Regions from separate parts of the Peribacillus sp. V2I11 genome, predicted to be linked through region 2. Evidence: riboswitches for the same ligand, from Rfam matches in the RefSeq annotation. Region 2 holds a riboswitch; each other region holds the start of a gene.
What was found. A riboswitch is a leader RNA that binds a small molecule or an ion and turns the genes downstream of it on or off. The one in region 2 is predicted to bind glycine.
Positions count from the first base shown of each region.

Region 1: linked by a shared signal. The riboswitch ahead of QFZ73_RS07940 (amino acid permease) and the one ahead of gcvT (glycine cleavage system aminomethyltransferase GcvT) in region 2 are both predicted to bind glycine.
Region 3: linked by a shared signal. The riboswitch ahead of QFZ73_RS18370 (hypothetical protein) and the one ahead of gcvT (glycine cleavage system aminomethyltransferase GcvT) in region 2 are both predicted to bind glycine.
Region 4: linked by a shared signal. The riboswitch ahead of glyA (serine hydroxymethyltransferase) and the one ahead of gcvT (glycine cleavage system aminomethyltransferase GcvT) in region 2 are both predicted to bind glycine.

Region 1 covers NZ_JAUSYW010000001.1:1,647,638-1,655,440, forward strand. The annotation lists gene QFZ73_RS07935 (amino acid permease) at 1-1,374, opposite strand, end outside; glycine riboswitch at 1,887-1,965, shown strand; gene QFZ73_RS07940 (amino acid permease) at 2,170-3,510, shown strand; gene QFZ73_RS07945 (DUF3311 domain-containing protein) at 3,804-4,004, shown strand; gene QFZ73_RS07950 (sodium:solute symporter family protein) at 4,001-5,479, shown strand; partial or broken gene ltrA (group II intron reverse transcriptase/maturase) at 5,599-6,861, opposite strand; gene QFZ73_RS07960 (hypothetical protein) at 6,905-7,060, opposite strand.
Region 2 covers NZ_JAUSYW010000001.1:4,221,957-4,229,759, forward strand. The annotation lists gene comGG (competence type IV pilus minor pilin ComGG) at 1-234, shown strand, start outside; gene QFZ73_RS20665 (YqzE family protein) at 354-539, shown strand; gene QFZ73_RS20670 (YqhG family protein) at 586-1,383, opposite strand; gene QFZ73_RS20675 (DEAD/DEAH box helicase) at 1,361-3,049, opposite strand; glycine riboswitch at 3,425-3,512, shown strand; glycine riboswitch at 3,516-3,599, shown strand; gene gcvT (glycine cleavage system aminomethyltransferase GcvT) at 3,741-4,847, shown strand; gene gcvPA (aminomethyl-transferring glycine dehydrogenase subunit GcvPA) at 4,865-6,211, shown strand; gene gcvPB (aminomethyl-transferring glycine dehydrogenase subunit GcvPB) at 6,204-7,661, shown strand.
Region 3 covers NZ_JAUSYW010000001.1:3,746,425-3,754,227, forward strand. The annotation lists gene QFZ73_RS18335 (M42 family metallopeptidase) at 1-963, shown strand, start outside; gene QFZ73_RS18340 (DUF84 family protein) at 1,045-1,566, shown strand; gene QFZ73_RS18345 (AraC family transcriptional regulator) at 1,685-2,554, shown strand; gene QFZ73_RS18350 (YtoQ family protein) at 2,684-3,133, opposite strand; gene QFZ73_RS18355 (hypothetical protein) at 3,256-3,762, shown strand; gene QFZ73_RS18360 (thioredoxin family protein) at 3,871-4,182, shown strand; gene QFZ73_RS18365 (DUF1444 domain-containing protein) at 4,233-5,039, shown strand; glycine riboswitch at 5,326-5,427, shown strand; gene QFZ73_RS18370 (hypothetical protein) at 5,819-6,253, shown strand; gene QFZ73_RS18375 (amidohydrolase) at 6,455-7,642, shown strand.
Region 4 covers NZ_JAUSYW010000002.1:148,712-156,514, forward strand. The annotation lists gene sdaAA (L-serine ammonia-lyase, iron-sulfur-dependent, subunit alpha) at 1-301, opposite strand, end outside; gene QFZ73_RS27275 (serine dehydratase beta chain) at 301-819, opposite strand; gene glyA (serine hydroxymethyltransferase) at 835-2,085, opposite strand; glycine riboswitch at 2,171-2,293, opposite strand; glycine riboswitch at 2,296-2,401, opposite strand; gene QFZ73_RS27285 (hypothetical protein) at 2,661-2,939, opposite strand; gene QFZ73_RS27290 (hypothetical protein) at 3,274-3,528, opposite strand; partial or broken gene gnd (phosphogluconate dehydrogenase (NAD(+)-dependent, decarboxylating)) at 3,569-4,452, opposite strand; gene hxlR (transcriptional activator HxlR) at 4,866-5,231, shown strand; gene hxlA (3-hexulose-6-phosphate synthase) at 5,754-6,395, shown strand; gene hxlB (6-phospho-3-hexuloisomerase) at 6,412-6,969, shown strand; gene QFZ73_RS27315 (DinB family protein) at 7,691-7,803, opposite strand, start outside.

The DNA of each region.
Region 1 (7,803 bases), 2.6 Mb from region 2:
ATCATCGGATTTAACATCCAATGGTGTTCGTTTATCCATTTTCAGCATGTAATAACTTGCCACGACCAAGGCTAGGAAAACGATCCCGACAACCAAGGAAATCCGGGTACTCGGATTGAACCACATACCCACCAGCACCATCAGCAAAAAGGCTATTGTCGCATAGTTACTGTATGGGGCCAACGGCATTTTGAACGGATGCTTCTCCATTTCAGCGGCATTTACCTTTCTGAATTTAAGCTCACTGATAAGCAAGACAAACCATGGAATCATCCCGGGCAATACACTCGCACTGTACACATAAAGGAATAATTGAGGCGGTGCAAGGTAATTCAGGATAACCCCGATGCCCAATCCTAATAGTACAGCGATCGTACAATAAGCCGGCACTCCATTTTTAGATACTTTGGCAAAGATTTTCGGTGCCTGGCCGTTCAATGCCAGTGTGTAAAGCATACGCCCTGCACTGAAAATACCACTGTTGCATCCAGACATTGCCGCAGTGATTACTACAAAGTTAATGATGCCTGCCGCCGCAGTGATACCGACTTTAGCAAAGGTTGAAACGAATGGACTTCCGATATCATCTAGTTTATCCCAAGGATAAACCGTCACGATGACGAATATGGCACCAATATAGAAAATTAAAATGCGCCATATGATTGATTGGATCGCTTTTGTTACGGTCTTCGTTGGATTTTTTGCTTCTCCGGCTGTGATGCCGATAAGCTCAACGCCTTGATAGGAAGCCACGACAAGCGAAAGCGCAAAGAAGAATCCTGTCCATCCTCCCGTAAAGAAGCCGCCATTTGCCCATAGATTCGATAATCCAATCGCATCCCCGCCATTCCCTATTCCAAAGAAGATAAGGCCAAGGCCGGCAATGATCATCAATACAATCGTTATGACTTTTATAAGCGCAAACCAGAATTCAAATTCCCCGAAGGATTTAACGGAAATGAGGTTGGCAGCCCCCAAGATGATCATGGCGACCACACCTGGTATCCAAGCCGGTAACTCCGGGAACCAATATTGCATATACAACCCAACCGCGATGATTTCGGACATTCCGACGATTACCCATTGAAACCAATTGCTCCAAGCAGTCATATAACCTGCCAAAGGATGTATATAGCTGCTTGCAAAGGTTGCAAAAGAACCTGTAGTCGGTTCTAAATATAGCATCTCACCCATAGAACGCATGATGAAAAATATAAAAATGCCTGCGATGGCATAAGCAAGCATTACAGAGGGCCCGGTCCATTTGATCGTGCTGGCCGACCCCATGAATAACCCGACACCGATGGTTCCGCCCAAAGCTATCATTTGAATATGACGTGCTTCCAGCCCTCTCTTTAATTCCTTGTTTGACATGATAAACTCCCCCAGGTGCAATATCGGTAATGCTTTTCTATCCTTACCACGAATGACTCTCCATTAATTATTGCGGTTAGAAATGCTTTATCGTAATCAATATTACATAACACTTCAATTTTATTTTCTTATCTTATAATAGTAAATATTCTGTAAAAATACAATTGTATTTTTGAAAAAAACAGTTACCAAATATATCTTGGCGATTTCCCCAATCTAAAAATATCATTTTAAAAAAATGATGTTCAGTATTTCATAATAGTGATAATTCAAAATGAGTAGAAAACAATCACTAGTGCTTAAACCTTTACAAGTAACGTTCATTATAAAATCGCCTATAATGCCTGTTTCCCCTTTAAAAATTTGTTGACCTACCGAATAATAGATGATAGAATTCCAATATTATTTTATAAGTATAATGAATGATCCAGCAGTGGAAGATTATCACTGACTGACATTTCTTCACAACCGCATACAAGCAAGCGATGAATGCTATGGATGACACTATAGCAGGAGCAGCTTCTGGAGAGACTGTACAAGATGCAGCGCCGAAGGATTCACAATCTCAGGCAAAAGGACAGAAGAGTAACGAATGATAAATTGTTATTCTGAACCCTTTAAGAGATTGGTATTATCCAATCTCTTTTTTTATTGTCCATTTTGTGATTGGACTAAAAACAACATCTTTAAAACCAATGGGAAAGGCAAGCTGGGCGAAAAAATCACGTCCCTCTCCAAGACCATGCAGATTGAAATCATTCACTACCAAGACCATAAAAGACGGGGGAGTTCGAATTGGCTAAACAGGAATTAAAAAGAGATTTAAAAAATCGACATGTACAACTGATTGCAATAGGAGGAACCATTGGCACCGGTTTATTTTTAGGTTCCGGAAAAGCCATACAATTGGCGGGACCTTCCATTTTATTTTCCTATCTGATAATAGGGATTGCCTTGTTTTTTGTGATGAGGGCCCTAGGGGAATTGCTCTTATCCAATGCAGGGTATGCATCATTCACTGAATTCGCAACCGAATATGTCGGTCCATGGGCTGGCTTCGTGACAGGTTGGACATATTGGTTTTGTTGGATCATGACCGCAATGGCCGATATCATAGCTGTCGGTGTCTATATACAATATTGGTATGATGTCCCTCAATGGATTCCGGCACTAATATGCCTGGTCATTCTGTTAGGATTGAACCTATTGACCGTTAAGATATTTGGCGAATTGGAATTCTGGTTTGCCATCATTAAAGTAATCACGATCATCGCCTTGATCATCGTAGGAATCTTTCTTTTGATCATCGGTTTCAATACCGATACCGGAACTGTTTCCCTAACGAACCTATGGAATCATGGTGGCATGTTCCCCAATGGCATTTCCGGATTCCTATTATCTTTACAGTTGGTCGTCTTCTCATTTGTCGGTGTCGAATTGGTCGGGGTATCCGCAGCAGAAACGGCTAACCCGAGAAAGAACATTCCATCTGCCATCAATAAAATCCCTGTCCGGATTTTACTTTTCTATGTTGGTGCTATATTCGTCATTCTCTGCGTCAACCCATGGACACAACTGGATGCCACGAGCAGCCCATTTGTAGAGGTCTTTGCGTTAATCGGCATTCCAGTCGCTGCAGGGATCATCAACTTCGTCGTTTTGACATCCGCTGCTTCGGCATGCAACAGCGGTTTATTTTCAACAAGCAGAATACTCTATACGTTAAGCAGGAATGGCGAAGCCCCTGCTAAACTGGAAAAATTAAATAAACAGGCGGTTCCGAGCAATGCCTTATTAACATCTACAATCGTTGTATCAATAGGGGCATTATTAAGCATGCTGATACCGGAAAATGCATTTACCGTCGTAACGACCATCAGTGCCATCTGTTTCATATGGGTATGGAGCATTATCTTGATCTCCCATATCAAGTATTCAAAAACAAGGCCTGACCTAAGAGCCGAATCGACTTTCAAGGCTCCTTTTACACCCTTTGTCAATTACGTCATTTTAGGATTATTCCTGTTCATCCTTATTGTTATGCTATTCGCTGAAGCTACACGACTATCACTGCTCTTGACCCCAATATGGTTCATACTCTTGGTGATACTATATAACTATCGAAAAAAAAGATAGCTAATGCAAATAAAGCCTTGAACTCAATATGAATTCAAGGCTTTATCCGTTTTATGAAACACGTCAGGGTTCGGCTGTCTGCGCGTTGTTGCTAAAATATATCAGGCAACTGCATTAAATTTTATATCAAAATAGTGTAAGCTAATATATATTATCGGACCTTCTTAAAGAAGGTCAATCTATCATGTATGAATTTTTCATCCCGGTTTGGTCCACCCATCCATCAGTGGCATTGAAGAATAAACCCCCATTGGTGGACGTTTCACTTTATTTTAAACGGAGGGGTTTGTTTAATGAAGATTATATATATTCTTACTCTAGTTCCTTTTATAGGCATACTAGGATTTCTACCTTTTGTTAATAGAATAGAACCATATGTATTAGGGATGCCTTTCAATATGTTCTGGATGGCTATGTGGGTGGTCCTTACCTCTGCCATACTGGGCATCATGTATAAACTGGATCCAAGGAATCGGGAAGGTGACCAGGAATGAATATTGCTCTCTTAATCATTTTAGCATTTTTACTTCTATCGATATTTTTAGGCATACTCTCTTCAAAAGGAAAAGATATGGACTTGGAACAATGGACGGTGGGCGGACGTGGTTTTGGTGCGATCTTCGTCTTTCTGCTGATGGCCGGGGAAATCTATACGACCTTCTCCTTCCTTGGCGGCAGCGGCTGGGCTTATGGCAAGGGTGCACCCGCTCTATATGTACTAATTTACATTACTTTGTCTTACGTATTATCCTATTGGCTCCTACCGGAAATTTGGAGATATGCCAAAGAAAATAAACTGATGTCTCAATCCGATTTTTTTGTAAGCAAATATAAGAGTCCTAGTTTAGGAATTTTGGCTGCGCTTGTAGGTGTGGTGTCGATGATTCCAGTGATCGTCGTGCAGCTGAAAGGATTGGGGATCATTGTCTCAGAAGCATCTTATGGTGCCATCTCAATGTCTGAGGCAGTTTGGATGGGGGCAATCAGCCTTACCATTTATGTGATGATTTCCGGTATACACGGTTCAGTTTGGACAGCGGTCATTAAAGATATCATGATGGTCGCCATAATAGGATTCTTAGGGATTTATCTGCCGATTCATTACTTTGGCGGATTTCAGCCGATGTTTGAAGCGATTGATGCGGTCAAGCCTGGTTTTTTAAAGTTCCCTGATCAGGGTCTTAGCGTATCATGGTTTATCTCCACCGTAATATTGCTCGTATTCGGTTTCTATATGTGGCCCCAAGTTTTCAGTGCTGTTTATTCAGCACGCAGCGGCAAGGTATTTCGAAAAAATGCCATCATCAGCCCTTTATATACACTCATGCTATTATTCGTCTTTTTCGTTGGGTTTACTGCTATATTGAAAGTGCCCGGACTCGTTGGGGCAGATGCAGACCTCTCATTGCTGCGCCTTTCGATCGAGACCTTTGATCCATGGTTTATAGGCATAATCGGCGGAGCTGGATTGTTGACCGCATTGGTGCCTGGATCCATGCTTTTGATGAGCGTCGCTACACTGCTCGCGAAAAACGTCTATAAGGAATTTGCACCTGCAGTATCCGATCGCCACGTTGTACGATTGGCAAAGTTCCTTGTTCCAGTCATTGCCCTTATAGCCGTCTACTTCACCTTAAACGGCGGCGAAACGATGTCAGCATTAATTCTTATGGGATACAGTCTCATCACACAGCTATTCCCGTCCCTTCTCTTTAGTCTGAAAAGGAATAATCCGATCAATAAATTTGGCGCAATCGCCGGCATCATCACAGGATTGGCCATCGTAATCTGCATTACACTCAGTCATTCGACAATAGGGACCTTGTTTCCATCCTTGCCGCAAGCAGCGAAAGATTTGAATGTGGGAATCATCGCATTGGCAGTCAATTTCATTGTGATGATCACAGTAAGCCTTGCTTCCAGAAAGCACACGGTTCAGTTGGAACCTAAAACCGTTAACGATATATGAAGCACTCTCTGATGCTGATTATTTTGGATAAAGAAACATTAGAAATCGAGTAGGAGGAGGCGCCTAGCCTCCGACCTCTCACACCACCGTACATACCGTTCGGTATACGGCGGTTCAGTTTAAGTCTGACGTAGTTTTGTATATCGTTCATATAGATTTACTAACCCATGATGGAGCCAATAAACATTATTAAGGGTTTTGTCTAGAATAGGACTATGCGCTATGCGCCAATAACCCTTTCTGCTATTTCCCCATTCATATGCTTTTCCAAATGGGACGCCTAATCCTTTGAGTTTCCTCACCCTCGTTCTTGGCAATTTCCATTGCTTCCATAGACACATCCTGAGTCTTCTTCGAATCCATGAATCTAAATTCTTCAATACGTTCGGAGTATCAATGAGGGCGAAATACCCCATCCAACCTCTAAGGTATTGCTTTAACTTATTTATTCGGAGTTTCATGGGTATCGGTAATTTTCTCGAGGTCATTTCCCTGATTCGTTTCTTTACTCTCTTCACCGTTTGTTTAGCCAGTAGAACCTTCGGGTTCTTCTTTGACTTCGTGAAACTAAAACCGAGAAACGTTCTGTTCCAAGGGCGATCATACTTCGACTTCTCGTAGTTGACCTTTAGCTTCAGTTTATTTTCAATGAAGCTTGAGATATTTCCCATTGCACGTTTGGCGGCTTTTCGTGTCTTCACAAAGATAGTACTGTCATCCGCATACCTTACGAATCGAAGATTGCGTTTCTCTAGTTCTTTATCTAACTCGTCTAACATGATATTAGATAATAAAGGACTTAACGGACCTCCTTGCGGAGTTCCCTCCTCACTTTTATGAAAAAGTCCGCCTATCATAATGCCTGCTTGAAGGAATTTACGAATCAGTTTGAGAACTCGTTTATCTTCAATTTTCCGCTCTAACATTCCCATGAGCTTGTCATGATTCACTTTATCGAAGAACTTCTCCAAGTCCATATCCACTACCCATGTATAACCTTCGGTTATATAGGACTTTGCCTTTCGAACCGCCTGGTGCCCCTGTTTGTTAGGGCGAAATCCATAGCTATTCTCCGAAAAGGTTGAGTCATATATCTTCGTCAATATTTGGGCAATGGCTTGTTGAATGAAACGGTCTAGAACGGTTGGAATACCCAATAGCCGAACTCCGCCGTTTGGTTACGGGATTTCGATACGACGGACGGGCTGCGGTTGATAGGTACCCTGTAAAAGGGCAGTTTTCATGTTGTACCATTCGGTTACGAGGTGCGGTCTCAGGTTTTGAACCGGCATTCCATCTACACCATGGCTTCCCTTATTTCTTTCTACACGCTTCAATGCCTGTATTAAGTTTTCCCTCTCTAGTATCTGTTCCATTAACATCGTTGATATCCTTTCTACGTGGATAAATGGTCTATTTGTGCCTTTATCTGCTCCACCCTTTTGAAGTTCCCCGTGTATTCACCACTTCTTCCTTCAAATAAGTTCCGTTAGGAATTGTTTGCTTCTTTGCAGATAACGAACGCCTAGTATTCATCCTCCTTAATCTGTTCGGTCCTTCCTTATCTTCTCGAGTAGACAAGTACTATGACCTCTGCTGACTTCTGATGATTCAGCTGTCCATCACTGGACAGGTTACCAAGTGTACTTGGCTGTCATCAGACCTCCCCGGGTAAGAGTGCAATCTTTCCCTCCATCTATCTGCTTCATTTACTCTGTACCACCTTCGGCAGTAAGGACTTTGTTTTGTTTCGCAAACTCATCCAATGATACCTAGCCTTATATGAAGTTCGTGTTCCTCAGACCGGAGGTTTGCCGCTTGCTTCCTTCAGATTCCACGTCACCGTGGACACCCTTGCATTAAGCTAACCACTACTACTGCCTTCATGGTTCGGGACTTTCACCCTATAGATTGCACCCATGCCGGGCGCACGAACATCGGAAGGCTCAGTCAAAAGACTGAGCCTTCCTTATTATCGACATCCAAAGTCATAATGTCCTTTTTCTTAAGAGTGATAATGGAAAGTTAATGGCAGACAAAAAACAATGTCTCAAAATATACTACTAATCTTTTTTGTTTATTATCAAATCTCCTATTTTAACTAATGAATACAACGAAAAAATAATCATAAGGTTTCCGGATTAAAGCAAAAAGTAATCGATATTACGAAAGCTATTAAAATCAGGATAAAACCGAACTGAGATCTATTTGACATTAACATTCCGCCTTTATGTATTTTACAAATAATAGCATCATTTTTTTGGAAATAATATACATTTATTATCATTGGGGAGATTTCAGTTAGAAAAACCAAAATAAATAGC
Region 2 (7,803 bases):
CTAGCCATCAAGGATGTGATGGCAGAGTGGGGCGAAGAGATCCCAAAAATCATCGAGGGGGAAATTTCATATCCTAATGGTGTGGTGCGGTATTCCTTAATGAAGCAGGAAGGTCCTTATGTCTATATAGAGTTTTCTTCCACGACTAAAAATGGCCGTGAGGGCAGGGTCATCATTCAATACGATAAAGAAGCGGGGGAAGTGAAAGAATGGTTGGAAAAGCAGGCTGTGTAATACGCAATATCAACACTCTTTTTAAACGGAAAGCGACAGGTTTACGTGTGTTAAGGGGAAAAGAGAAGGAATAAAAGAAGCGTAAACCGGGCATACTTTGCATAGGGTGATGATTTTATATGTCTACAAACGCTTATATTAAATATCTGACGCAGCAGCTTGTCGAGTATTTTAATCTGACGAAAAAAGAACGAAAAGAAAAGCGCCGTCATAGAAAAGAGGATAAAAATCATGGAATGTCCCATTGGTTTGGCATTGTCCCTTTTGCTTTGTCGATGTTCGTAAGGAAAAATATCAAAAAGTAAAACAGATGTCCTGAACTTAGGACATCTGTTTTTTATCGTTCTATACTTATCCCAACGCCCTATCTGAAAGGTAAAATAACCCTCCGTTGATGATGGATACTCGGATGTTGGGTTCATATTGAGCTTTTAAGGCTTCTTTTTCGGTAAAATAGCTCTCACTTTTTTCGTCCATATCCTTGTAAAAATGCTCCAATAAATTTAAGTCACTCTGCCAGCGCAGCATTGCTTCCTCCGCCCAGGTATGATCATCATCCTCGAAACTGGTTCTTATGTATGTATCCAGTCTTGCCAATCCACTCTTGGGCATGATGAGCGGTGAAAGCGTAAAGGAGTAATCCGGTATTTTTGGGGTGACCTTAATCGGTAAAACCCGACGGTGAAACCCTTCCATGATTTCACCCGAGATTAAATTCAATCCGATAGACATGAAGGTATCTTTTTTACGGTCGCATTGATAGGATATTTTCACATTCAGGGTCAGCCAGGGAAATAAAGGATTATTTCCGCCTTTTGATGGAGGAGTATCCTCAAAAAGTCTAGTATACCCTGCAAGCTTTTTGGTTGATTGAACAATCTGATGAAGGCGGGGGGAGCCAAAATGAATCATTTCTCCCTTTAAGTCGGATGGAGCTTGTTCGGCATTGGTAATGAACGTCATCTGGGCCGGGTTCGGTACACCACCTGTTTTTTCGAGATAGTGCCAATAAAAAGGTCTGTTCATTAATTCCTTATCCATTTCGATTGTCAATTGGACTGAAAGGTGGGTTGGTGTATTATCCAGTATTTCACAATCATTGGCTTTAAAGTAAGTTAATAAAAAATCATGAATTTCCCGTTGCTGCATGTACCTCACCTTCCTTCATTGATTGAGCGAATTGGATTAACGATGAAAAATTATCCATCTTGATTTTCATTTCGCCCTCTGTTTTGGACTCGCCGACCACATCAATTAAATATTCTTCAATGTTGTTAATATCCAGTTTGGTGAGAATATCATCCAATTCACCAATTACTTTTTCAAATAAATTAATTTTTTCATATAGTAACTTCAGAATATGTTCTTCTACTGTATTTTTCGTGGCAAAGTTATAAATCATCACATCTTCTTCCTGACCAAGGCGGTGAATCCGTCCAATTCTCTGTTCGAGCCTCATGGGGTTCCATGGCAGGTCAAAATTTATCAAGTTATGGCAAAACTGAAGGTTTATCCCTTCCCCGCCAGCTTCGGTTGCAATTAAAACCTGTATATTCTTTTGGAATAATTCTCGCATCCAATCTTTCTTTCCGCGCTTAAAACCGCCTCGGAAAGGAACTGAAGAAATTCCATTCTGCTGTAGATACCATTGAAGATAAAGCTGAGTTGCCCGGTATTCGGTAAAGATAATTACTTTGTCATCAATCTTCTTGATCAGTTCCAAAGCTTTTTCAGCCTTGGAGTTCTGAACGGTTTCATTCACTTTAGAAAATAAATCATCAAGCTTGGCCAAAAAGTCAGGGGAAGGCTGATCATATTTATCTCTCATATTCTTTAATGTATAAAAGACCGCCTCTCTGCTGCTGCATGCTTCCCTTTGGAGAGTGAGAGCCGAAAAGGCGCTTCCTTTTGATCCGTCCGAAATGGGCTTGAATTTTGAAACAGCATCGTACAATGCTTGTTCCGTTGGAGAAAATTCAATGGTGATGGTTTCCACATGCCGTTTTGTCCATTCAATACCAGTATCGGCACGCCGGTTTCGAATCATGACAGTGTTGACCAGTTCCTTTAGGTGTTCATCATCAATTATGTTTCGGCCTTTCCCTTTATACTTTTCCGAAAAGAGTGAGGCATTTCCCAAGTGACCTGGTTTCAATAATGAAACGAGGTGAAAAATTTCCTCGACCTTATTCTGAATCGGAGTCGCTGTCAGGAGTAAACAAAATTTCTTTTTCAGATTTTGGACGAATTCATAGTTCTTCGTCTTATTATTTTTAAGTTTATGAGCTTCATCAATAATGATGAAATCATATTCCTGATTGAAAATGATATCTCGATGTGGAGCGCGTTTCGCTGTATCAATGGATGAAATGACCACATCACAGGAGTCCCAAACATAACTTTTTCTCTGAACGACTGCCGGAATATGAAACTTGGTATTCAATTCAAAAGCCCATTGTGTGACAAGGGAAGCCGGAACAAGGATCAATACTTTTTTTACAAGGCCTCTAATCATATACTCTTTTAGGATCAAGCCTGCTTCAATTGTTTTTCCGAGCCCTACTTCATCAGCTAAAATGGCCTTTCCATTCATCTTTTCCACCACTTGCTTGGCTGCTTCCAATTGATGGGGAAGCGGGGTTAACTGCGGAAGGTGCTTAGGCGCCTGTAAACCTTCGAAATCAGGGATGATAAGATTTTCCTCCATTTGAACCGCCAATTTATAAAGCTCCCAATTTCCCCATGGACCGTCATTTTCCATCTTTTGCAGAAACTCGTCATTCCATTCAGAATTGAAGGATATATTGATTTTCATAGAAATAACTCCCTCTTAAATCATAATTTCCTTAATAAAAGGTCAAAACCCGAACATTTCATATGTGAAGTAAGAAAAATATTTCTCTTCAAAAGATATTGCAGAGATAAGTTTCTTAGGGTAGGATATAAGTATATTTAGAAAATTCCAATTTTCAAACGCTACAAAGAATGTTTGTACATCGATTTTGCAGTTCGCGTTTTCTTAGTATGGGCTATAGGCTCCTAATTTATCCAAGATTACTGAAGGAGATCACTCAAACGGTTTCTGAAGTTTTAGGAGAATTGGCAGTGAATGCATTCCATGATGCTCAAAGGTTTTACCAATGCTTGGGGCTTATTCGTTTCCTTTCATTGGTAGACCATTTATATGCGGGTGAAGATAAGGGGAGAGACTACGGATGTAGCGCCGAAGGAGCAAACTTAGCAGTGAATCTCTCAGGCAAAAGAACTCTTATTGGACGCAACTCTGGAGAGCGCCGCCCGTTTTGGGACGGCCACCAAAGGGGAAAACCTATTACATAGGTAAACTTTCAGGTTTCAGGACAGAGAAAAAGCTCAAACGGGCTTTCTCTGTCCTTTTTTGTGCTTTTTTCACATCATGAATCAGGATATATCTGATGCGTAATGACAAGAGAAAGCTTTTGATAATGAAGCCGATTAATTTAAAAAAATCTGAAGGGGGTCATTTTTTGACCAATTTAAAAAGAACACCACTATTTGAGGTTTATCGTGAATACGGAGGTAAAACGATTGATTTTGGCGGCTGGGAACTTCCTGTCCAATTTTCTGGTATAAAGGACGAACATGAAGCCGTACGTACAAAAGCGGGGTTATTCGATGTTTCCCATATGGGGGAGGTCGATGTTAAGGGTCCTGGGAGCCTTTCCTTTTTACAGAAGATGCTGACTAATGATATCTCAAAGCTGCAACAGGGCGGTGCCCAATATACAGCCATGTGTTATGAAAACGGAGGCACGGTTGATGATCTTATTGTGTATAAAAGGGCTGAGGACAACTATCTGCTCGTGGTCAATGCAGCGAATACAGAAAAAGATTTCAATTGGCTGCAAACTAATTTAACGGAAGATGTCCAAATTACGAATGTATCGAGTGACTATACACAGCTGGCACTTCAAGGACCAGCTGCAGAGAAGATATTACAAAAGCTATCGGAAAATACTGCCCTAAGTGAAATTGGATTTTTCAAGTTCAAGGAAAATGTCATGATAAACGGTATCTCCGCGATGGTATCCCGTACTGGATACACTGGTGAAGATGGTTTTGAGATATATAGCGACAGTGAAAATGGTCCTGCCCTTTGGAAGGCGATTATGGATGCCGGAAAGGAAGAGGGGATTCAGCCGATTGGTTTAGGTGCTCGTGATACCCTGCGTTTTGAAGCAAAACTGCCGCTCTATGGGCAGGAGCTTTCAGCGGACATCACCCCGATAGAAGCCGGGATTGGTTTTGCGGTAAAAGTGGATAAGGAAGTTGAATTTTTCGGGAAAGCCGTTCTTGCTGAGCAAAAGGAGAAAGGAGCTCCCCGCAAGCTTGTGGGAATTGAAATGATTGACCGTGGCATTCCACGTCATGGGTATAAGGTCTACAGCGGTGACCAAGTCATTGGCGAGGTCACGACCGGTACCCAATCACCAACGTTGAAGAAAAACGTGGGATTGGTACTTATCGATAAGGAATTTTCGGTGCTGGATGCGGAAGTCGAAGTGGAAATCCGTTCCAAACGTTTGAAAGCCGTTATAATACAAACACCTTTTTATAAAAAACCACGTAAATAGAGGGGAATGGTCATTAGATGAAACATCGTTATTTACCCATGACAGAGCAAGATAAACAAGAAATGCTGGAAGCGATAGGGGTATCTACTGCTGAAGAACTTTTCAACGATATCCCTGAAAGTGTTCGTTTTCAAGGAGAATACGATATCAAGCCTGCTAAGTCGGAACCTGCATTAATGAAAGAATTATCAAGGCTTGCAGCCAAGAATGCGGATCTTAAAAACTATGCTTCCTTCCTTGGTGCGGGTGTCTATGACCATTATGCACCGGTCATCGTCGATCATGTCCTATCGCGTTCTGAGTTTTATACGGCTTATACACCCTATCAGCCTGAAATTTCACAGGGTGAGCTTCAGGCAATTTTTGAATATCAAACGATGATTTGTGAACTGACGGGCATGGATGTGGCTAACTCCTCCATGTATGACGGCGGGACGGCGCTAGCTGAAGCGGCCATGCTTGCTTCAGGCCAGACACGACGCAAGAAGATTCTCATTTCAGGAGCGGTTCATCCTGAATCAAGAGAAGTTGTGAAGACATATGCGAAAGGGCAACGTGTGGAAGTGATCGAAATTCCATTTATAGACGGTGTGACGGACTTAGCTGCTTTAAGGGAATTGGCGAATGATGACATTGCAGGGGTGATCGTTCAATATCCGAACTTTTTTGGCCGCATCGAGCCATTGAAAGAAATCGAAGAAATCATTCATGGCGTCAAGTCCATGTTTATCGTTTCAAGTAATCCGCTTGCATTGGGAGCTTTGACATCCCCTGGTGCACTCGGTGCAGATATCGTAACGGGGGATGCTCAGCCATTCGGCATACCAGCGGCATTTGGTGGACCTCATTGTGGATATTTTGCCGTTACTAATAAACTTGTTCGGAAAGTCCCGGGCCGACTCGTCGGTCAAACTGTGGATGAAAATGGAAAAAGGGGATTTGTGCTGACGCTTCAAGCTCGTGAACAGCACATTCGCCGTGACAAAGCCACATCCAACATTTGTTCCAATCAAGCTTTGAATGCCTTGGCAGCTTCTGTTGCAATGACCGCGCTTGGGAAAAAGGGTGTCAAAGAAATGGCCGTGCAAAATATTCAAAAAGCGCATTATGCGAAAAAAGCAATTATGGCAAAAGGGGTGGAAGTGATATTCGACGGTCCTTCGTTTAATGAATTTGTCATTAAACTGCCTGCTTCATTTTCAGAAATCAATAAAAACCTTTTTGAAAAAGGGATGATCGGCGGCTTCGATTTAGGAACGGTTTATCCTGAGCTGAAAGACCATATGCTGGTTGCGGTAACTGAACTTAGAACAAAAGAAGAAATTGATGCACTTGCGCAGGAATTGGGGGATCAACATGAATAATCAAGATCAATCACTCATTTTTGAAATCAGTACTTCCGGTCGAATCGGGTACAGTCTGCCAGAAATGGATGTTGCAACTATTCCGCTCGAAGAAATTCTTCCTGCCGACTACATCCGTGAAGAAGAGGCAGAGCTTCCTGAGGTGTCCGAACTGGATATCATGCGTCACTATACAGCACTTTCCAAACGGAATCATGGGGTGGATTCGGGTTTTTATCCGCTGGGTTCATGCACGATGAAATATAATCCGAAAATAAATGAAAATGTGGCACGCTTCAACGGCTTCGCCCATATCCATCCATATCAAGATCCGGCTACTGTTCAGGGAGCATTGGGACTATTATTTGATTTGCAGGAACACTTAACGGAAATCACCGGGATGGACCAAGTGACATTACAGCCTGCAGCAGGTGCTCACGGTGAATGGACAGGATTGATGATGATTCGTGCTTTTCACGAAGCGAATGGCGATACAGAACGTACGAAAGTGATTGTACCTGATTCTGCACATGGTACGAATCCTGCCTCTGCCACTGTTGCCGGACTTGAAACGATTACAGTGAAATCCGATGAAAATGGGTTAGTAGACCTTCAGGATTTAAAGCGGGTTGTAGGACCTGATACGGCGGCCTTGATGCTGACGAACCCCAATACATTGGGATTGTTTGAAGAAAACATTTTGGAAATGGCACAACTTGTCCATGACGCAGGCGGGAAGCTTTATTATGATGGAGCCAATTTGAATGCAGTCCTGTCAAAAGCACGTCCGGGTGACATGGGCTTTGATGTGGTTCACTTAAATCTCCATAAAACATTCACGGGCCCGCATGGCGGCGGCGGTCCGGGTTCTGGTCCTGTAGGGGTGAAGTCGGACTTGATTCCTTACTTGCCTAAACCGCTTGTGGTCAAACAAGGCGAGCAATTCGTTCTTGATTATGATCGTCCGCAATCCATTGGCAGGGTAAAACCTTATTATGGAAATTTCGGGATAAACGTGAGGGCTTATACGTACATTCGTTCAATGGGTCCTGATGGCCTTAAAGCCGTCACCGAGAATGCGGTCATCAATGCCAATTATATGATGCGTAAGTTGGAACCTTATTTTGATTTACCATATAATCGTCATTGTAAGCACGAATTCGTATTAAGCGGACGTCGGCAAAAGAAATTGGGGGTAAGGACTCTCGATATAGCCAAAAGATTACTGGATTTCGGGTATCATCCTCCAACCATTTACTTCCCGTTGAACGTGGAAGAAGGAATGATGATAGAACCGACTGAAACCGAGTCAAAAGAAACTCTGGATGCGTTCATCGATGCGATGATCCAGATTGCCAAGGAAGCGGAAGAAACCCCGGAAATCGTTCAGGAAGCTCCGCATACAACCGTTATAAAGCGGCTTGATGAAACTCTTGCTGCAAGAAAACCTGTTCTGCGTTATCAAGCCTAGATTGATAGCTTACACAAAAAAATCCCTGCCTGCCGGCGGGGATTTTTCATGTTTATGTAAGAAATCATTTAAGTCCAACAATTAACTTTCATTTTTCCTAGAGCCCGCATGATGTACATGGAGGCAATTAAAAAGAGCCCTT
Region 3 (7,803 bases), 480 kb from region 2:
GATGAAATCGTCCAAGATCGCCTTGGCGGAATATTTGGCGTAAAAAGAGGCAATGAGGATGGGCCGACTGTACTAGTTGCCGGGCACATGGATGAAGTGGGATTCATGGTCACCTCCGTAACGGAAAATGGAATGATTCGCTTTCAGACCCTGGGAGGCTGGTGGAGTCAAGTGCTTTTGGCCCAAAGAGTCGAAATCATAACCGATAACGGTCCGGTCATTGGTGTCATCGGGTCGATTCCACCCCATTTGCTTGATGAATCGCAACGCTCAAAACCAATGGATATCAAAAATATGCTGATTGATATCGGGGCGGACGACAAGGAAGATGTGAAGAGAATCGGTATTAAGCCAGGTCAGCAGATTGTACCGATTTGTCCATTCACGCCGATGGCCAATGAGAAAAAAATCCTCGCAAAAGCGTGGGATAATCGTTACGGCTGCGGACTTGCGATTGAATTGTTAAAAGATTTAAAAGGTGAAACGTTACCGAATATCTTATATTCCGGAGCAACCGTCCAGGAGGAAGTGGGATTACGGGGTGCGCAAACGGCAGCTCATATGATCAAACCGGATCTTTTTTTCGCTTTGGATGCAAGTCCGGCGAACGATATGTCCGGCAGTAAAAGTGAATTTGGCCAGCTGGGGAAAGGGGCACTGCTCCGCATTTTTGATCGTTCGATGGTTACGCATCGCGGCATGAGGGAATTCATCCTTGATACGGCCGAGTCGAATGATATTCCGTATCAATATTTCGTTTCCCAAGGCGGCACGGATGCCGGGCAGGTCCATATTGCAAACGAAGGCATTCCAAGCGGGGTGATTGGCATTTGTTCCCGTTATATTCATACACATGCATCCATGATTCATATTGATGATTATGCCGCTGCACGTGAACTGATTGGGAAATTGGTTCGTTCCTGTGATAAAACGACATTCGAGACCTTGATAAAAAACGGTTGATGAAGGAAGCTGAAATGGAATGGGATGCTGTCATGAATCCTTTTCCATCAGCTTTTTTTATATAGAAGGAAGGTAATGATATTGAAAATAGCAGTAGGCAGTAAGAATCCGGCGAAAGTAAGTGCCGTGCTTGGCGTATATGAAGATGCAGAAATCATTTCGCTTCAAGTGGAGAGCGGGGTCCCGGAACAGCCTTTTTCAGATGAGGAAACGATGGAGGGGGCAATGACACGTGCCCGGAATTGCTTGATTCACAGTGATGCCGAAATGGGTATCGGACTCGAAGGCGGTGTCGTGAAAATGGGACAAGGCCTGTTTCTGTGTAATTGGGGTGCGATGGCCACGAGGGACGGTGAGGTCTTTGTAGCTGGCGGAGCGAGAATCCCACTGCCGGGAATTGTTGCTGAGAAGCTGCAGGACGGTGAAGAGTTAGGCCCTGTGATGGACGCCTTCACAAGGCAAGAGAATATTAGCAAAAAGGAAGGAGCGATCGGCGTGTTTACAAATGAGCGAATCACCAGGGGGGAAATGTTCCTTCATATCATGAGGATGCTAGCCGGTCAATTCGAGTATAAGCTGAGAATGAAAAATCAGGATTTTTGAATCACTGTCATGGAAAGGCGGGTTTTGAATGATGGAAACGAACACTGCCAAAACAGAGCAGAATCAGACAGGATTTTATTGAACGGCCTTGCTAGTATAGTGACAAGGGGTGAGCGGAATGGGGTGGGTTGAATCAATCCAAAAGGCCATCGAATATATCGAGGAGCACTTATTGGAGGACCTGACGATCGAGAGCATTTCCAGGCAGGCGAATGCCTCAGCTTTTCATTTTCAACGGACATTCACCATCTTAACGGATATTACCATTGGTGAATATATCCGGCGTCGAAGACTGACCTTAGCCGCCCAGGAGATTTCATCCACAAATGGCAAGGTCATTGATTTAGCCTACAAGTATGGCTATGACACCCCCGAGGCATTCTCAAAAGCTTTTCGAAGGCAGCATGGGATATCTCCAAGCGAAGCCCGAAAGTATATGGGGAAGATGAAATTCTATGAACGCCTGGTGATACAGGTGATTGTGAAAGGGGCAAAACCGATGAAATACAATATCCTTGAAAGGGATTCCTTTCAATTGATTGGAATCAAGCAAGAGTTTTCCTTGGTTAATGAAGAGAATTTGATTGGGATTCCGAAGTTATGGGAGAAAGTGAATTCGGATGGGACAGGAGATCGGTTAGCGAAGTTGAACAATGGCCAAATAGATGGCTTGATTGGTGTATGTGTCGATAAGCGGGCAGTGGAAAAAAATGAAACGATGGATTATTGGATAGGTGCAGAGTATGCCGGGAAAGTGCCTGAAGAGTTTTCAGCCCTTACTATACCGGCTTCCAAGTGGGTTGTATTCGAAGTTCACGGACCTATGCCTGATAGCATCCAACAAGCTTGGAAGCGAATTTTTTCCGAATGGTTCCCTACCAGCGGTCATGAACATGCAGGAACTCCCGAATTGGAAGTATACGCGAACGACGACGCTTCAAACCCTGACTATTACTCCGAAATTTGGATACCCATTAAAAAGGGATAAGGTTCAACCTAAATTTATTCGTTTTTCGCTTGCAGGGGAGGTTAGGCATCTAATTTCCCCTGCAAGCTTTTTATTTGGGTGAATATGAAATGATCAGTCCTTCATACTTGAACCCTTGGCAAGGGAGATTTACAGCCCTTCTTCAAAAATATAAGATAGAACCTTCATGGCTTGGTTCACGGATTCGACCGTGACGCTCGCCTTTTCCGATAATTCCTTTAAGGCATGGTGATGGGATTCCGGGCGAATCAAAATAAGCGGTTTACCCAGGGAAACGGCGGTGCTTGCGTCCATGGCCGTATTCCACTGTTTATATTTCTCCCCAAACAGAGCGACGACAAGATCAGCTTTTTTCATCAAAAGACCTGTCCGCAAATTATTGATTTGGGAAGCGGCCGCATCCTTCAGAATGGGGTTAGGCTGTTCCCCAAGAATATCTTCACCGATATTATCAGAGCGTTCATGATTTTCCATCGGGCCGACGAATTCTAAAGGAAGTTTCAGTGCAGCGGTCTTATCTCTCAACTCGCTTCTCCAATTTGAATGGATCTCCCCAGCAAGATACACGGTTAATTTCATTGTTTTCCTCCTCGGTATTTAAATTGCTTTCATTGTATCATGTTTTGAGAAAATGGATGAATTTCATAAATAAGGATAATAGTATCCTTAAGTGAGTAAAAGAGATGGCTGGAGGAATGACGATGGCATTATCGAATAAAAAATTTCTTGTTTTCCTGTTAATAAGCAGTTTGATTGTGGGATGCTCAGGTATTGAGAGGCAAACCGAAAAGGCAATGAAGGCCGCAGAAGTGGCTTTTCGTGACGACGAAAAACAGCCCGATCTCGAGGCAGGGCTTATTCAGGTCTATCTGCCAAAGGATTTTAAGGTAGTAGAAGAACATGATAATAATTTGATTTTACAAAAAGGTGATAAGATTTATATATTATTTGTCAATCCAAATGAAAAAGAAGACAGCTCCGTTTTATATTTGGCAATGAAGCAACAAAAGGATCAATATGTAGTGCTGCATTCTTTTCAAACTGATGATAAATTCGGCTTTATCTCGATCAAAGAGATACCGAAAGAAAAGTATGAGCTTGCAGTGGGGATCGGAGGGGTGAAGCTGACAACCGAAACGGATAAAGATCAATTAAAAACCGATGCGAAACAAATGATGGAAATCGTTTCATCCGTGCCCCAGAAATAAGATGACCCGGTCGTTCAACCGATCCGAATTAATGGTTGATTCGCGGAGAGTCTGGTATGATGGGATTATAAAAAATAAGGTGTCATTTAGAGCAGGAGGAATATTCAAATGGAAAATTTACAAACCGTTGAGCAATATGATGCATTGAAAAATGAAGGCAAACATATCTTTCTTTTTTCAGCAACATGGTGTGGAGATTGCCGTGTAATCGAACCGATAATGCCTGAGATAGAAACGAAATTTCCTGACTTTACATTCATTTATGTTGACCGTGATGAATTCATCGATGTGTGTGCAGCTAATGATGTATTCGGTATACCAAGTTTCATTGCGTATGATAATGGCAAAGAGCTAGGCAGATTCGTAAGCAAGGATCGCAAAACACAAGAACAAATTGAGGAATTCATACAATCACTATAATCAATTTCCCCTTCTCGCTGGGGATTTTTCAATGAAGAGGAGGGTCAGTCATGAAAATGGATAGCACGAAGCTGAAAAATATCTTGAAGGAACGCCTAAAAGATGGGAATCGCACATTCAAATTCGATAGCAAGCAAGATACGTTACGGGTGGAGAATGTGAAGACCGGGAAAGGGATCACCATCGAGTTGCCTCCTGTACTTGCTAACTATGAAAACGTACAGGAAAAAGCCATCGATGAAATTACCTATTACGTGGAAGAGGCCCTGAATGTGATGGGGGAAGAACACAGCATGGAGGGCAAGGAGAAATGCATTTTCCCAGTCATTCGCTCGACCTCCTTCCCAATGGAATCCGAAGAAGGAAATCCATTTTTATTCGATGAGCATACGGCTGAAACCCGGATTTTTTATGCCCTTGATTTAGGGAAAACTTACCGTCTCATAGATGAAAAGATGATTCAACGGGAAAATTGGCAGGGTGACAGGATCCGTGAAATTGCCCTTTTCAATGCCCGTTCCCTATCCACTGAAATGAAGTCGGATATCGTTGCAGATAATGCATTTTATTTTTTGAACACGAATGATGGATATGATGCCAGCAGGATCCTGAATGAATCCTGGCTTCGGGAAATGAAGGACAAGATCGAGGGAACCATGGCTGTGGCCATTCCCCATCAGGATGTCATCATCATTGCCGATGTGAAGAATGATACGGGCTATGATATTCTTGCGCAAATGGCGATGAGCTTCTTTGCCAGCGGTCATGTTCCGATTACGGCTCTATCATTCCTTTATGAAGAAAATGAGTTGGAGCCCATCTTCATTATGGGTAAAAACAAAAAGCGTGAACAATAATATATTGAATCACAAAAGGACCGTGTCAGCATCTGGCAGCGGTCCTTTTAAAGTTTAGTAGAGTCTCCTTAACTTCAACAAGGGAATCAGGAAAAGAGTTGATATTTGTTATTTAATGGGTAATAATATAATTGGAATATTTCGGAAATATAAAAATGAATCCCTGAATATCAAACTATATAAGCGGATGAACGTTGTGGGAGATTGCAAAGCATTGAGCCACCGAAGGAGCAAGTTCCAAAAACATCCCTTGGAGCAAATCTCTCAGGTAAATGGAACCGCAGCTGGACGCAACTCTGGAGAGCGCGCAGGAAGTGTGCCGCCAACGGGGAAATCTCCATGACCAAAATGGAGCTAAACTCTCAGGTAAAAGGACAGAGAAGGGAGCAGTTAGTTTACGCAACCCTTCTCCGTCCTTTTTGTCGTCCAATATAAGAATGGGTCCATTGCAATTAATTGAGCAGAAGCGGCTTTTGCTTAGACGAGGTAAATGTAGTTCCGGCATTATAAAAAGATTTTCATTGGTTTTCCGGAGGTAGTTATGCCGATTATAAGAAATATTGAATTATTCTTTCCAGAGGATAGACAGGCAAATTTAATCTTTTATAGGGAAACAAGATGTATCGCTTCTTTATACAGTCGTTTGCTTCCGGAATTCAAAACGGATGAATATAAGGGAATATTGATTAATTGTGTATCCGGCTTGAGGCATAATAAACAAATTAGACGCTGATTCGTTTATTATGTTTAATTTTAAATCCGTTTTCGCTGAGATTAATATGAAAGAGTTTTTCTCTTTGCCTACGGACCGAAGGAAAAAAGAATATACACTTGAAGTTATGCAAAAACCTTTAGAACAAGTAGCAAAGGAACTTAATTGTGATATTGGCCTTTTTAAGGATATCCATCAAAAAATAATAAACCTGGACTTTGAGAACAAGTGGATTTATGCGAAGAAAAGCAGCCCTAACAGAAAATATTCTTGCAGTATTGTCTGTGAACAAGAAGTTCTTTATAGAAGAGAACGGATTATGAGAGAAATTGATACAGATGAACAGCATCTTTTCAGCAAATTAGGAAAAATAGGGTGGACACACAATCATAAAGTTTCATTTTCAGATCCAGATTATAAAACTAAATTTATAGTCACCTTTTTGGAAAGGAATAGCTCCGGGAGCTTATATTGGAAATGTGAACAGCAAATATTCCAATAGAATCCTTTTTAATAATACCTAGAATATCCGAAGCTTTAGTGAAGCAACTAAGTAAGGACCTACAAGCAGGGTCCTTTACTATTACGCTGTTTATCAACAATGATATTTAACAGAGCATGATGTATAAATGCTATACATGGGACACGAAAGGCATACCTGACCAACAAATCATAATCAAATAGGGGGAGAATAATCGTGAACGTGAAAAGCAAATTAATGAACATGCTGGAAGCCCGTAAAGGGGAAATGGTTCAAATTCGCCGTCATTTACACGAGAATCCGGAACTATCCTTCAAAGAAGAGAAAACGGCACAATATATCATTGATTTTTATAAAGGGAAAGATGTGTCGATTCAAACGAATGTAGGAAACGGATTAGGGATCATCGTATCGATCGAAGGCGGAAAACCAGGGAAAACGATAGGTCTCCGTGCGGATTTCGATGCATTGCCGATTACAGAAGAAGCGGAGGTCCCGTTCCGTTCAAAAAATGAAGGTGTCATGCATGCCTGCGGACACGATGGGCATACCGCGTATTTATTGGTATTGGCAGACTGCATCAATGAGCTGAAAGATTCCTTATCAGGTACGATCAAAATAATCCATCAACATGCAGAAGAAACACCCCCAGGTGGAGCAAAAAGCATTATGGAATCAGGGTTTTTGGATGAACTGGATGCTGTTTTCGGAATCCATTTATTTCCTTCTCATCCAGCAGGGGTTGTCGGGTATCGCGGCGGCTATTCGATGGCTGGACGGACCTATTTCAAGTTAGCGATAAAGGGTGTAGGCGGCCATGGTTCCTCCCCGCATATGGCTAATGATGCCATTGTGGCAGGCGCCCACTTCGTGACAGCCGTACAAACCGTAGTCAGCCGTCGGTTGAACCCTTTTGATATGGGCGTAGTCACAATCGGCTCCTTCGATGGAAAAGGAAGCTTTAATGTCATAAAAGATCGTATAGAAATTGAAGGGGATGTCCGTTATATGACAGCAGAGACCCAACAGCTGATCGATAAGGAAATCCACCGGATCGTCAAAGGGATAGAAACGGAATTTGATGTTCAGTGCGAACTTGCATATGTGCCGGATTATCCTCCGTTATATAATGACCCTGAACTGACTGGATTCGTGAAAAATAGCCTGGAAAGCATGAATGACAAAGATATTAAGAAGGTCGTGGAATTTCCGGTTTTCTCAGGTTCAGAAGATTTTTCATATTATGCAGAAAAGATTCCTGGCTGCTTCTTTTACATTGGCTGTAAACCGAAAGGGGTGGAGAAGGCATATTTCAATCACCATCCTAAATTCGACATTGATGAAGATGCCCTTTTGATCGCTTCCAAATCAGTGGCGCAGGTTGTATGCAGTTTTTATGAATGGAAATAGTCCCTTTGGTCTTTGTTTACAAAAAAAACGCTGGAACCCACAAAACACCGTTCGGTATTAACGAACGGTGTTTTGTGGGTTTCGGCAGGTATTTGGATGCCACCGGAGGTTTCGTGAAGGATGAAGCAGTGAATTGCCAGTCTGCTTCATGGGCTGCATGA
Region 4 (7,803 bases), on a different contig from region 2:
TCGCCAGTGAGAAAGTCATGGCATCGCTAATATAACTTCCTGTAAGAGAGTTACCTTGATTCACGTAATCGTACATCTTAACGGCATCACCACCAGAAATGCCACTTGGTGCAGTAGAGGTGTCTTTTTTACCGTTCTCAACAGCTTCCTGCATTTTAAATAACCGTTCTTCCATCATGCTGATGATCGTCTTTTGATCTCTCCCCGATTTTTCTATTTCCATCATCAACATGATTTCACCAATCGTTTTCTGTTTATGTGTACAAAATTCAATTAGCTCGTTCATTGACCGAATTTCCATCATGCACCCTCTAACGACGTTTTTTTCAACACATATGAATGGTAATGTGTAGCAAGTACCGAAAAGTCATCGCTAGTGCTTAAACGAATATCAACCATTTCATCACCAATCATAAAGATTTTAGATAAACCGCCTCCAAGGGATGCCCCACCTACCTTTACCAGCCATTCCCCACGTTTTGCCGTAACGACTGTTGTATTCGGATGTTTAAAATAAGGGCAGCTGCCTTCAAATTGAAATTCGTAATCTAGTTCATGTTCTTTAGTCAGCTCCATGGCATTTTTAATCCTGGAATCATCCGTATCCATGCCAAGTAATCCGCCAAGTAGGGCTTTATCTGTTCCGTGACCTTGGTGCGTTTCAGCAAATGAATCGTAGAAAATAATGTTCGCCTCTTCCGGACAACCACCTAATAGTTCATGAATGAACTTCCCCATTGATACAACACCAGCAGTATGAGAACTAGATGGCCCTACCATGATAGGGCCGATAATGTCAAAACAACTTTGGAATTCCATGTTGTTTCTCCCTTCTTAGACCGTTATAGGCTGTTGAAACAATGGATATCCTTTACAAATCTCTTTTGTTGTTTCTTTTGCTTTTTCTAGAACAACTGTATCTCCATTGCTCTTTAAAACAGCCGCAATCACTTCTCCGATTTTAACCATTTCTTCCTGCTTCATACCGCGTGTCGTTAAAGCCGCTGTTCCCATTCGAATGCCACTTGTGACAAATGGGCTTTCAGTATCATAGGGAATCGTATTTTTGTTAACTGTTATACCCGCCTCTTCTAGTAATCGTTCTGCTTCTTTTCCGGTTAAATTCCATTGGCGAACGTCTAATAGGACGATATGGTTGTCCGTTCCACCTGAAACAAGAATTGCGCCTGCTTTTTTTAATGTTTCGCCAAGTGTTGCTGAGTTTTCAATGATTTGTTTGGCATAGATTTTAAAGCTCGGTTGCAATGCTTCTTTAAAGGAAACCGCCTTTGCCGCAATAATATGCATGAGTGGCCCTCCTTGAATCCCTGGGAATATAGCTTTATTTATTTTCTTTATCATGTCTTCATCATTTGTTAAAATGATCCCGCCACGTGGACCGCGTAAAGTTTTGTGCGTTGTGCTTGTCACCACATCCGCATATGGGATGGGCGATGGATGAAAACCTGCTGCCACGAGCCCCGCAATATGGGCCATATCCACCATCAGTTTTGCTCCAACTTGATCGGCGATTTCTTTAAAACGTGCAAAATCAATTGTTCTTGGGAAGGCACTTGTCCCCGCAATAATCAATTTTGGTTTTTCTTTTTTCGCGATTGCTTCAAGATCATCATAGTCTATCAAGTGAGTATCTTCTCTCACCCCATAAGACACAATATCAAACCATTTCCCCGAGATGCTGACAGGACTACCATGAGTTAAGTGTCCTCCATGCGAAAGGTTCATCCCCATCACTTTATCGCCAGGCTGAAGCAGGGCATAAAAAACAGCTAAATTTGCTTGTGCACCGGAGTGTGGTTGTACATTTGCATACTTAGCACCAAACAGCTTGGTAAGGCGTTCAATCGCTGTTTGTTCCACCACATCTACATATTCACAGCCTCCATAGTAACGCTTCCCTGGATATCCTTCTGCATACTTATTAGTGAGGACAGACCCCATAGCTTCCATCACTTCTTTACTTACGAAGTTTTCTGATGCGATTAATTCTAACGTATTATGTTGTCTTTCCCTTTCATTTTCCATGGCATTATAAATCTCTGAATCATAGTTTTGTAGACTCATATTCAAATATCCTCCTCGAGTTTCTTCCAAGCTACCTTTCCTCACAAAAAAGACAGAGGAAAGGCAGGATAAATATCCCACCTTTCCTCTGTCCTTTTTACCTGAGAGATTACCTTCGATATGAAACATAATACAAAACAATCTGTCTTGTAATATTCGTTTCATCAAAAGGATTCCCCTTTGGTGGCTTTTCAGCTCTCTCCAGAGGTGCGTCCAATTGTAGTCTTTTTACCTGAGAGTTTCTATCCCAAGGTTTTTTTGGGAATTGCTCCTTCGGTGCCGAATCGATTTCTTCGGTCTCTCCCACAATTATCATCCGCTTATATAAATTTCCATTATAATTGTATGTTAACGGGTTTAAATGAAAATTTCAATAATTATCTGAAAAAACTTTATTTTCAGAAATTTAAACATAGACAGTATAGATCTTTCTGACAGTCCATAAAGTTAGAAGTTTTGTTATTCAAAATTATAACTGTTTTTCTGAATTCCAATAAGTTTCTATATCTAGGCGTAAGCCGATCTACTTTTGAACGGTTGCTAAGAAAAGCGCAAGATGGGAAAGGACATGAAGTCTATATTTTTAACACAATAGATGTATGGAAAAAGAGAAAATTAAGGTATTGTGAGATTTGCGAGAATCCTTGCAGCAATAGAGATTGCTTAGGAACTTCCTCCTCCTTCTCTTCTTTCATTTCCTCCTTAGGTTCAGCGGTGGTTTCATTAGTCTTCTCTTCTTTCGCAACTTCCTCTTTGTCCCAACCACTTGCCATATTAGCTATGACGATAATTGCTAGAACCCATACCCACCACTTATTTGGCCTCTTTAGATTGATTTTCTTTTCCTTACTCATTTTGGATTCTTCCCCTTTACCTTACAATATTAGTATCTACACTATGTTACCATCTCCTCTTCCCTGTATTAATAGTAAGGTAATCACTTTCCATCTCCTTAATTTGATTGCCTTTTTTATCAATATCCCTATTTAAATCTTGGAGATTTTTAATAGGGAGGGATGAAACAGCATCATACAGGTAATGGGTTATTTTCCATTCCCTGTACGACAGATGCATATTGAATGAGATAAATATGTTTGGGTAGGTAAAGCCCCTTCTTTTAGTTGTTTAATATGACTCTCAGTTCACCAATTTAAGTATTCCTGTAATGGACCATAAGTCTACTATCAATCAAGTAATCATTTCTTTGTAGCTATTTGAATTCACTTTATTTACAGTAAAATCAGCTATATCAACTTGGTAGTAATTTGATAATTTATTTAACATTATATCTAATTCTTTATTGCTATATAAACCTACTATCACTTCATTTAAAATAACTGTATTGTTTCTTTCCATTCTATTTTCCTCCTTTTGATTGAATAATTTTTCATCTTTCATTTGCATTTTAGAACTGACGGAAATGAACATAATATGTTCTTTCATTAGGAACCTCTAATTGGATTTTCTTAAACGCAGTGACTTCTCACTTCCCACTTTTCCTTACAGCATGCCCATCCAAATTCGTTGCATAGTGGGCTACCTCTTTCCCTGTAAATTTCTAATGAACGATAGCGCATCAACGACATGCGATGACGGGAGTGGCAGTTTGTAAATCAAAAGCAGTCTCGGCCGTATTTTCCTTCTCAAGAAGACTTCCATATCTACTCTATTTATTTTCTTCTAATTTTTCATCTTTAGAAAACGCTCTTTTCCGTTAAATCCATAGGCCCTGGACGAATAACCGAACCGCTTTTTCCATACTCTTGCTACATTCTCAGAGTCGTACTCAAATTCCCTTTTTTCTAATAATTCCAATCCTTCCCTAATGTCATCCATTTCGTAATCAATCCCATTGTTGTTCATTTTCAAGAAGTGACCACTCCCTGCTTTTCCTGCATATACATTTTCTACAGATATATCTCTGAAAATGGGCTCTACTATGCGCCAAGCTTCAAGGTCTCCTCCAATCTTGAAACAAGCCTCTTTTCGAGCACCTTCCTTTCCTTCAGAGGTCACGATATCCATAAAGCTCACACCATATCTCTTTAGCCTGTTGTACCGGCGAATGGTATCATTATAGTAGGAATTTCCAGATTGAATTAAAATATCGCCAATATTTAAAAACGGTGTCACTTCACTAATTACTACATCAACTGAATCTGGAGGAACCATAAGCCAAATAAGTCGGGGTTGCTCTAATGATTTAATGAGTTCTACTATATTAGTTGTTCCCTTAGCTCCGTATCTTTCCATTTCTTCTACAGCACCGGAATCTAAATCATAGGCCACAACGTCGTGGCTTTCTTCAATTAGGTTTTGCCCTAAGTTTAATCCCATTTTTCCTAAACCGATTAATCCAACTTTCATCGTGATGGCCTCCTTTTTAGAATAGAGTACTTCTAATTTGTGCTTCTTTCCTTTTACATATTGGTAACTTCGTTATATTTATTTAGTATAAAAATTCACCTTATTATCTAAAGCCCCTGTTGCTTTAAATATGGGTCACAGCATGGTATTTCCGACGTTTAGGATACTTAAACGCATTCCTGTCTAAAAATTTATTACGTAGAAAAGTCATTTAATCCCCCCTGTATTCTTCCTTGATTGTAAAATTATAGTGTAGTAAGATTCTAATGGATGTACCAAGAATAGTTCTTGCGGTGATGATCCTCTATGTATATAAAAGTATAATATCTATATTTTTTAATTGTAAGTACGCACTTTTTTATTATATAGTATTATAAAGTACACTATTATTTTATGACCTGGGGGGAAAATAAATGGGACATCTGCGTGACAAGACGTTTTACTGTGAAAAAGAATTGACACTTTCTATTATTGGCGGTAAATGGAAAATGCTTATTATGTGGCATCTGGGCAAAGAAGGAACCAAGCGATTTGGGGAACTAAAATCTATGATTCCTGAAATTACGCAGAGAATGCTCGCTAGTCAATTGCGAGAGCTGGAAGATGACCTAATTGTTCACCGTGAAGTCTATCCTGTTGTTCCACCAAAAGTTGAATATTCTCTGACCAAAAGAGGAGAAAGTTTGATGCCAATTCTTGAATCCATGTATGACTGGGGCAGTGAGTATATGGAGACAGTCTTGAATAACCAAGTAGATAGAAAAGAAGAATCCCTCTAGGAGAAAAAAGCTTCCCTCATGAAGGATTAGAAAATAATCCTTTATGGCTCCTTTTCTGAAAGCGCTATCTTCGTTATGGACAGATTAAGAAAAAAACTTTAATTAAATAAATTGGACACTAAAAACCACATGGAGAAACCTTTATAAAGGTTCCTCCATGTGTTTTTTTAGCCTGTTAACCCATATCGGCGGACGGTATACGAACTCTATTGTATTAGATTAGTTGCTTACTACTCACTTTACGGTCTATTTAATTACCTGCAAGAAGAAGTACCACGATTTTCTTTTTTAATCACATTACCCTTTAACAACTTCTACATAATAGGGCTTCAAACACAATTCTTCAACAAATTTTCCAAAAAGCAACTCTTGGTATATTTCACTTATCTTCCTTTCTTTACCTTACACACAGTATACTTTTGAACACTATATGATATAAAAGTGGGTACTTCTCATTTAAATAATTAGAGAATACAATAAATGTAGTATCAAACAAAAAATTATTTAAGGAGTGAAGTATTTATGAAACTTCAATTAGCATTAGATCTTGTAAACATCCCACAGGCAATAGAAGTAGTTCGAGAAGTAGAGCAATTTGTCGATGTAGTAGAAATTGGAACTCCTGTTGTCATTAATGAAGGTCTTAGAGCAGTAAAAGAAGTTAGTGCAGCATTTCCTAATTTAACCGTATTGGCAGACCTGAAAATTATGGATGCTGGCGGATATGAAGTTATGAAGGCATCTGAAGCTGGTGCTTCTATCATCACAGTTCTTGGTGCGACGGATGATGCAACAATCAAGGGTGCAGTGGAAGAAGCTAAAAAACAAGGAACGCAAATTCTTGTTGATATGATCAATGTAAAAGATATCGAAAAACGTGCGTACGAAATTGATGCACTGGGCGTTGATTATATTTGTGTGCATACAGGGTACGATCTTCAGGCTAAAGGAGAAAACTCATTTGAACAGCTTCAAATAATCAAACGCGTTGTTAAGAATGCGAAAACTGCTATAGCAGGCGGAATTAAATTAGATACATTGCCAGAAGTCATTGAAGCACAGCCTGATCTTGTCATTGTAGGCGGTGGTATTACTGGACAAGATAATAAAAAAGCAGTAGCTGCAAAAATGCAAGAATTAATTAAACAAGCGACTTATGCTTAAGAAAGGTATGTGAATTATGAAGACTACTCAATACTTAGCTGAAATTGAAAACGAATTAAATCGGACAATCGAATTAATATCTGAAGATGAAGCTGAAAAATTGGTGGATCACATACTTAAATCCAAGAAAATCTTTGTGGCTGGTGCAGGTCGTTCTGGGTTTATGGCCAAATCTTTTGTTATGCGCATGATGCACATGGGGTTAGATGCCTTTGTAGTAGGAGAAACGGTAACCCCTGGTTTAGAAAAAGATGATATTTTAATTATCGCTTCTGGTTCAGGAGAGACAAAAAGTTTAGTGTCAATGGCGGAGAAGGCTAAAGGTTTAGAAGCATCTGTTGCAGTTGTCACGATTTCCCCTGATTCAACTATTGGAAAAATAAGCGATTTAGCTATTAAAATACCTGCCAAGCCTAAGGCAGGTGCAGATAGTGACTACAAAACTATACAGCCTATGGGGTCTTTATTCGAGCAAAGTCTCTTGTTATTATTCGACTCTATCATATTAAGCGTGATGGAGCAAAAGGAATTAGCCGGCCAAACTATGTTTGGAAGACATGCAAATCTAGAGTAGGTTAGGCTTAGTTATGCTTATACTCCTAAATGCATGACAAAAAATTGAACATACTAAATCAGGTTTTGATAAAAAAATCTTTAGACAGAAACATATAATCTAAAAAGAGCTGTCAAATTAGAGATTCTAATGCCTTCCCAAATTTATGTATGAATCAATATCATTCTAGGCAGATTTCACCAATAGGTGAAGCTGCCTTTTTGTAAATTTAGGTGATAATTTACACTTATTTCAAGTTCTATTTTGCACGTATTATTGTTATTTTTCATTTGTTTTGTCGTTTTTTTGTCTTCGAAAAAGACGTATAGAAGGGGTACCGCCAACATTTCGGAATTTTACACGAAGCAAAACCCGGCAAAAAAAAGCCATTTCCTACTGTAGCTCAGATCCAAAGTTTGATTAAATTAATACAAGAAACCTTGAAAATGAATAAATAGAAAGGACATGTTTTGAAAAAAGATTAATCAAAACATGCCCTTATACTATTTAATTGGATTATTCTTTTATAAAAAAGATTGATCATTTTTGTGTTCCTTAATCAACTAACGCACCCGTTAGTTTAAGTGGAAATCTTCACAAACTTTTTTTTATCTTAGGCTTTGTTAAATAGTATTGTTGTTTTTCAGATATAAAATATGGGAACGTCCGATTTGGACGTTCCCGTTCTTATTCCATTAAAGCCCCCCTATAATGGAATAACTGTAAAGCTAATGAAGCTTTTTTAAAAGCTGCGTTTCGCTGCCCAAGCACCTTGCATTTTACTAAGGAATACAATTTGCCCAATATGATATGCGTCGTGCATTGCTAAACTCTTCAGTTCAAGCACTAATGAAT